2 regions of the Sediminicurvatus halobius genome follow, and region 1 is predicted to be linked to the other one. Evidence: riboswitches for the same ligand, from Rfam matches in the RefSeq annotation. Region 1 holds a riboswitch; the other holds the start of a gene.
What was found. A riboswitch is a leader RNA that binds a small molecule or an ion and turns the genes downstream of it on or off. The one in region 1 is predicted to bind thiamine pyrophosphate.
Positions count from the first base shown of each region.

Region 2: another riboswitch for thiamine pyrophosphate. It lies ahead of LMH63_RS14115 (sodium:solute symporter family transporter); the one in region 1 lies ahead of thiC (phosphomethylpyrimidine synthase ThiC).

Region 1 is NZ_CP086615.1:3,661,199-3,664,605, reverse strand. Features, by position in the region: gene thiC (phosphomethylpyrimidine synthase ThiC) at 48-1,931, opposite strand; TPP riboswitch at 2,001-2,113, opposite strand; gene LMH63_RS19580 (YjiS-like domain-containing protein) at 2,508-2,777, shown strand; gene LMH63_RS17100 (HU family DNA-binding protein) at 3,347-3,407, shown strand, end outside.
Region 2 is NZ_CP086615.1:3,011,601-3,015,007, reverse strand. Features, by position in the region: gene LMH63_RS14120 (hybrid sensor histidine kinase/response regulator) at 1-54, shown strand, start outside; gene LMH63_RS14115 (sodium:solute symporter family transporter) at 453-1,838, opposite strand; TPP riboswitch at 1,828-1,932, opposite strand; gene LMH63_RS14110 (DUF945 family protein) at 2,081-3,400, shown strand.

The sequences.
Region 1 (3,407 bases):
GGGGTGCGCCGGCCGCGGCGCTTCCGGCACACCCCGTGTCGACGGTACTAAAGCTCGCGGTAGACCTTGGAGCCGGAGCGCCGGAACTCCTTCGCCTTTTCCCTCAGGCCCTCTTCCATTGCCACGTGCACATCGTTGATGCCCTTCTGCTGCGCGTACTCGCGCACCTCCTGGGAGATGCGCATGGAGCAGAAATGCGGTCCGCACATCGAGCAGAAGTGAGCGACCTTGTGGGCCTCCTTGGGCAGGGTCTGGTCGTGAAACTCGCGGGCGCGCTCCGGATCCAGGCCGAGGTTGAACTGATCCTCCCAGCGGAACTCGAAGCGGGCCTTGCTAAGCGCGTTGTCCCTTAGCTGAGCTCCCGGGTGTCCCTTGGCAAGATCCGCGGCGTGGGCGGCGATTCGGTAGGTGACCATGCCCTCGCGCACGTCGTGCTTGTCGGGCAACCCCAGATGCTCCTTGGGGGTGACGTAGCAGAGCATCGCTGTGCCGTACCACGCGATCATGGCGGCGCCGATGGCCGAGGTGATGTGGTCGTAGCCGGGGGCGATGTCGGTGGTGAGCGGGCCCAGCGTATAGAAGGGCGCCTCCTCGCAGAGCGCGAGCTGCTCGGTCATGTTCTCCCGGATGCGCTGCATGGGCACATGACCCGGGCCCTCGATCATGCACTGCACGTCGTGAGACCAGGCGGTCTGCGCGAGCTCACCCAAAGTGCGCAGCTCGGCCATCTGCGCCTCGTCGCTGGCGTCGGCTATGGAGCCTGGGCGTAGCCCGTCGCCAAGCGAGAAGGCGACGTCATAGGCCTTCATGATCTCGCAGATCTCTTCGAAGTGCGTATAGAGGAACGACTCCTCGTGGTGGGCCAGGCACCACTTCGCCATGATCGAGCCGCCCCGGGAGACGATGCCGGTGACACGGCGGCTGGTTAGCGGAACGAAGGCCAGGCGCACGCCGGCGTGGATCGTGAAGTAGTCAACGCCTTGCTCCGCCTGCTCGATGAGCGTGTCCCGGAATATCTCCCAGGTGAGCGCCTCGGCCTTGCCGTCCACCTTCTCCAGCGCCTGATAGATGGGGACCGTGCCCACCGGGACTGGAGAGTTGCGGATCACCCACTCGCGGGTCTCGTGGATGTGGCGTCCAGTGGAGAGGTCCATGATGGTGTCCGCCCCCCAGCGCGTCGCCCAGACCAGCTTCTCCACTTCTTCGGCGATGCTCGAGGTCACCGCGGAGGTGCCCATGTTGGCATTCACCTTCACCAGGAAGTTACGCCCGATCGCCATCGGCTCGCTCTCCGGGTGATTGATGTTGCAGGGGATGATGGCCCGCCCGCGCGCCACCTCATCGCGCACGAACTCGGGCGTCACCGTCTCGGGGATCGCCGCGCCGAAACCCTCCCCGGCGTGGCGCTGGGCAAGCTCCGGGCTGTGCGCGTATTCCGCCCGGCGCTGGTTCTCGCGGATCGCAACGAACTCCATCTCAGGCGTCACGATTCCCTGCCGCGCGTAGTGCATCTGGGTGACATTCGCGCCCGCCCGGGCCTGTCTGGGTGCGCGCTGCTCGGGGAAACGCAGGTTCGCCGCGGCCGCGTCCTCGGCACGCTCGCGGCCGAACCGCGAGCTTGGACCGGGCAGTGGTTCCGTGTCGCCGCGCTCCTCGATCCACGCGGCCCGCAGCGCGGGCAGCCCTTGCTGCAAATCAACGGCGTGGTCGCAGTCGGTGTAGGGCCCGGACGTGTCGTAGACGAGAATCGATGGATTGGGCTCGGCCCCGAACTGGAACGGCGTGTCCTGCTGCTCAATGGCCCGCATGGGCACACGTAGGTCAGGCCTTGAGCCGGTGACGTGGACCTTGCGCGATCCTGGGAAGGGACGCGTGACGGAGTGATCAAGCGCGGTCGCCGCCACGCTCGGTTCTCTGGAATGGGCACTCATGGACTGTCGCCTCCGTTATGCATGGATGGCGACGAAACGGGCTGGACTTCGTGCATGCAGACGAACGCCTGCCGGGGCACGGAAGCTTCCCTACGCCGGTCCTAACCGGGTCAGGTTCCAAGGGACTCTCTCAGCCCACCCGATGAACAAGGTCATCGAGGTAGGCACCCCCGCTTCGCCAACTTCAGCATGGCTGACCTTGTGCCTGCGATCAATCGTCGGCGGCTCGAAGCAACGCGCTCGAGCCTTCAACACCTGGCCTTTTGGGGTCGCTCCAAGGGCATAGCAGTGCGGTCGCGCGTTTCCGTGTCGAGGTTTTTCCAGCGTCTGGGGATAGGCACGGGAGCGGTGGCGTTGCGAATACTCACGTAATGACGAATTTGCGATCCAGTAATGAGGGAACTGCATTGGTCGCCCAGTTTCGCATCGAGCCGCCCGCTGCACACTGCTTTCCCTTGGGGCAAGGCACTGTACCCATTTTTCGTGTGACCGCTGGACCTTTCCGTTTGAGGCTGCTCCGTAGACGCTGACAGTGCAGATTGCGCAACAAGCCGGTGGACCCGGCGAGGAGGGGTAATGAGCTACATGCAGCCCCAAAGGACAAGGCAGGCCGCGAGCTCGACATCGCCAAACCACGCGTTTGCGGGCATCAAGAGGGCGATCAGGTACCCGCTCGAATGGTTGCGGCTCTATCGTGAGTTTCTTCGCGGCCGCCGGGAGCTATTGGCTCTCTCGGAGCGGGAGCTCCTGGACGCCGGCTTGTCGCCGGAGGTGGTATACCGGCACACATACAGCTTCCGGCTATGGCTCAAGGACACGCAAGCCCAACGAGGGGACAATTCCTGAGCTGACAATGTTTTTGGTCGCCCGATTCGTGGTATGTGCTCCACCGGTTAATTCCGAACTGGATTGCCATTAAAAAACGCCGAACGAACGCGTGCTCGGAGCACCGCACAAATCTTTTGCCGGTGTCATGCCGAGGGCGACCTTGCGTTCCAAGGGCGCCATCGCGAGGCGGTCGACCGCATACTCGGAGCAGGGCGTCCGCGTCGCTCGCATCTTCGAGCTGGCTATTTAGGCGTTTGGAGAACGGTTTGGTGGTCGGGCCTCGATGGAGCAGGCAATTCCGCTATTTCTGCCCCACTTTCCCCGCCGCCTGCTGAAGAATGAGCCCGGGGCACACTGCATTGAGGAGCTGCTTGGCCAGCTTGAGCATGGCATAGCCGCGCGATGCGCTGCTCCGTAAATGAGCCCCGGGCAACGGACCCGGTGCGTGCCCACGACCTCGCCGAGCACGCTATTCGGTGCGGGTCGGGCGTGTAGGGGTGTTCAGGTTTGCGGCGGTGCGCCGTGACCGGTACTCCCGCTCGTGCTAGAAGCGGCGATGCCACTAGCAAATTCTGGGAGGCACACGCGTGGTGGGTAAAGCAGCAATCAACAAGGCAGAGCTCATTGACCAGATCCACGGCAAGGTGG
Region 2 (3,407 bases), 650 kb from region 1:
AAGCCCTTCCAGGAGGAGGGGCTGCTCGACAGCGTCGCGACGGCGCTGGCGTGACTGCGCCGTGCTCGGCTGGGGCGAACGGGCCTGTGCCGTGCCGGGCGCGAGCGGTGGCAGGCGCGGCCGGGACACGCCGTGAATACGTCCCTGTAGGCTCGTAGGCGAGGTCCCTCTCGCCTACGGTCCCGGCCGCGCCTGCCACCGCTCGCTCTGATAGGTGGGTGCCCTCCGCCGCGACGAGGATGTGCCCGCCTGCACGCAGCTGTGCTGGGCGCAGGCGGAGGGTGGGGCGCCCGGGGCTAGTACAGCGCAGCGGCGCTTCTGAGGCGTTGCCCCCGTCGGACTCGGCGCGAGGGCGTGCCTCCCGCAGGCGCCGATACGACGGTGCCACCGGCACCGACCCCGTAGAAGCGGCGCCCCCGCCGCGAATCCCCCTTGGCAGCGGAGCCGCGTTGCTAGCGGCTGCTGACGACCACGGTCGCCGGGCGCAGCAGGCTCCAGCCGATGGTCACCACGCTGGAGGCGAGCAGCGCGCCGAGGAAGGGGCCGAGGGTGGGGACGCCGCCGGGGAAGCTGGCAGCGAGCAGGGCCTGGCTCAGGCTGCCGGTGGCGACAAGGCCCGGCAGCACGGCCCCGATCAGGCCGGCGAGGGCGCCGGCGACGGCGGCAGCGGCCGGCACGCGGTGCCAGAGGCCGAGCAGCAGCGGGACGACGGCGGTGGCGCATAGCAGGTCGGCGATCAGGAACAGGCGCAGCACGGAGATGCCCTGCAGGGCGACGGCGATCACGGGGATCATGAGCAGCGCGGTAATCCAGCGCGCCGAGTTGAGCGAGCGGTTGCCGGCCTCGGTGGCGGCCAGCGACGCCAGGCCGTTCTGGAGGGTGTCCACGGACGAGGCGACCAGGGTGACGCCGAGCACCAGCGCCGGCAGCGAGAGCCAGGCAGGGGCCTCGCCGAGCAGCGCGAAGAAGGGGATCGGGGGCTGGCCGAGGGGCAGGCCGCTGCGGGCGGCGAGGACGCCCAGGCCACCGACGACGGCGACCACGGCCACGGTCGCGGCGCCGCCCACCAGCGCGCCGCGGCCGAGGGCGGCGTCGTCGCTCGCCGCCCAGAGGCGCTGCCAGTAGCCCTGATGGAACAGGTTGGCCGCGGTGACGGCGATGACCAGCGTGGCGGCCACGGCGAGGGCATCGGGCAGGGGCGCGCTGGCGGCTTCCGGCGCCGGCGCGGCGTCCACGGGCAGCGCGGTCACGGCGGCGGTCCCCACCAGCGCGAGCAGGGCCAGCAGCAGCCAGGCCTGCCAGCGGTCGGTGACGAGGCTCGCCCGCAGCCCCCCCACGGCGGTGTAGATCAGCGTGGCGAGGGCGACGCCGAGGGTGGCGAGGCGGCCGTCGACGCCGGAGAGCAGGCCGGTGATGGCACCCACCGCGGTGAGCTCGGCGGCGAGGAAGCAGAGCATGTAGAGCACCGAGAGCAGCGCCACCCAGCGCCGCATCGGGGCACCGAAGCGCTCGCGGGCGAACTCCGCGAGACTGCGTCCCGCCGGCAGCCGGCGCCGGATGGCCGGCCCGCAGGCGCCGAGCACCAGGAACGGCAGCGCGGAGCCCAGGGCATAGCCGGCCACGGCCACCGGGCCGACGAAGGCGCCGACCTCGGGCGGCGCGAACAGGATCCAGGCGCCCATGCCGGAGGCGAGGAACGAAAGCCCCAGCGTGCCGGCGGACTGGCTGCCGCGGGCGGTGAGGTAGTCGTCGAGGCCGTCCGCGCGACGGGCGCGCAGGCCGAGGACGGTGAACAGGACAAGGGCCGCGGCCACGGCGGCGAGGGTGATGGCGGTCATGTCGCGCTTCCTCCACCGGTATGAACCGGATCAGGTTCCAGGGTCTGCGCGCTGCGCACTCTCAGCCCCCGATGGGACTCCCCTGGCGACTCGGGTACGGATTGTGGTGCCGGCCGACAAGCGGTCGACGCGTGGTACTGTGCCGTTGATCCGGCGGGGCCGCAACCCGTGTATCAATCGGCGCCGGCGGCCGGCGCTGGCCGGGATACCGATCCGTCCACCGAGTGACCAGGGAGGGAGCGATGAGGAAGCGATGGCGATACGGCGCCGCGGCGGTGATCCTGCTCGCGGCCGGCGGGGCCGCGGCGCTGCCCTGGGTGAACGGGCTGCGCGCCGAGAACGCGGTGCGCGCCGGCGTGGCGGCTGCCGAGTCGCGACTCGCCGCGGACCCGCGCAGTGACGCCTCGCTGGCGCTGGTTCGCTACCAGCGCGGGCCGCTGGGCGGCGAGGCCGTGGCTCGGCTGCGCTTCCCGGAGAGCGAGGAGGGCAACGAGCTGCGTGCCGCGCTGGGCCTGCCGCCCGGCCCCAGCACCTTGGATATCCGTCTCGATCTCGAGCACGGGTTGACCGGGGTCGACCTGACCGGCCGGCTGGTGCCCGAGGGCCTCGTCGGCGCCGTGCTCGAGCGGCTCGGTGGCAACGCCGACAGCCTCACGCTCAGGGGCCGGGTAGGGGTGATGGAGCGCCGGCTCGAGATCGCCTCGGCCCGGCTGGCCGGTGCGCTGGACGAGGCCGGCGACCAGCAGCTCCGGGTCGAGCCGCTCGCCGCGTCGCTGGACTTCGATGCCGGCTCCGGGCTGGCCACCGGCCGCCTCGCCTGGGACGGGCTGACGCTGACGGCGGCGGCGACGGATTCCCGGCTGGCCATCGGCACGGTAGCGGTGGACGGCGAGGGCACGCTCATCGCGGGGGATGCCGCCGGCGGGCTCTGGGCGGGCAGCAGCGAGGTCCGGGTGGGGCCGGTCCGCCTGGTCGAGGACGGCCGGGTTCTCGGCGCCTTCAGCTCGCTGGTGATTCGCTCGCAGACCCGCCGTGCCGGCGACGATCGCCTCGCGGCGGAGCTGGACGGCACGCTGGAAGGCCTGCGCACCGTCGATGCGGATCTCGCGGGTGGACGGCTCGAGCTGCGGGCCGATGATCTGTCCGTGCCGGGGCTGCTCGCCCTCAACGAGGCGGGGGCGCAGGGTAACGTGTCCGAGGAGGGCCTTGCCGCTCTGCTTGCCGCGGCGCCGGTGTTCCGCGTACAGGCCCTGGAGCTCGAGGGCGCCGGCGGCGGCCGGCTCAGTCTGACCGCCCGCGTGGCGCTGGCCGCCGGCGCCGCCGAGCGCGTGCCGGGGGTGGTCGCAAGCGGCGGGCAGGCCCTGCTGCCCTACGTGGACGGCGAGCTCGCCCTGCGCGTGGACCGCGCCATCAGCGATGACCTGCCCGACGGGCTCGCCGGTCTGCTGGGTCAGCTGCAGGCTTTCGGCGCGCTGGTGGCGGAGGGGGACGAGGCGCGGCTCGATGCGAGCCTCAGCGACGGCCGCCTGACCCTCAACGGCCGTACCTGGCCGCTGTTCTGAAGACTAT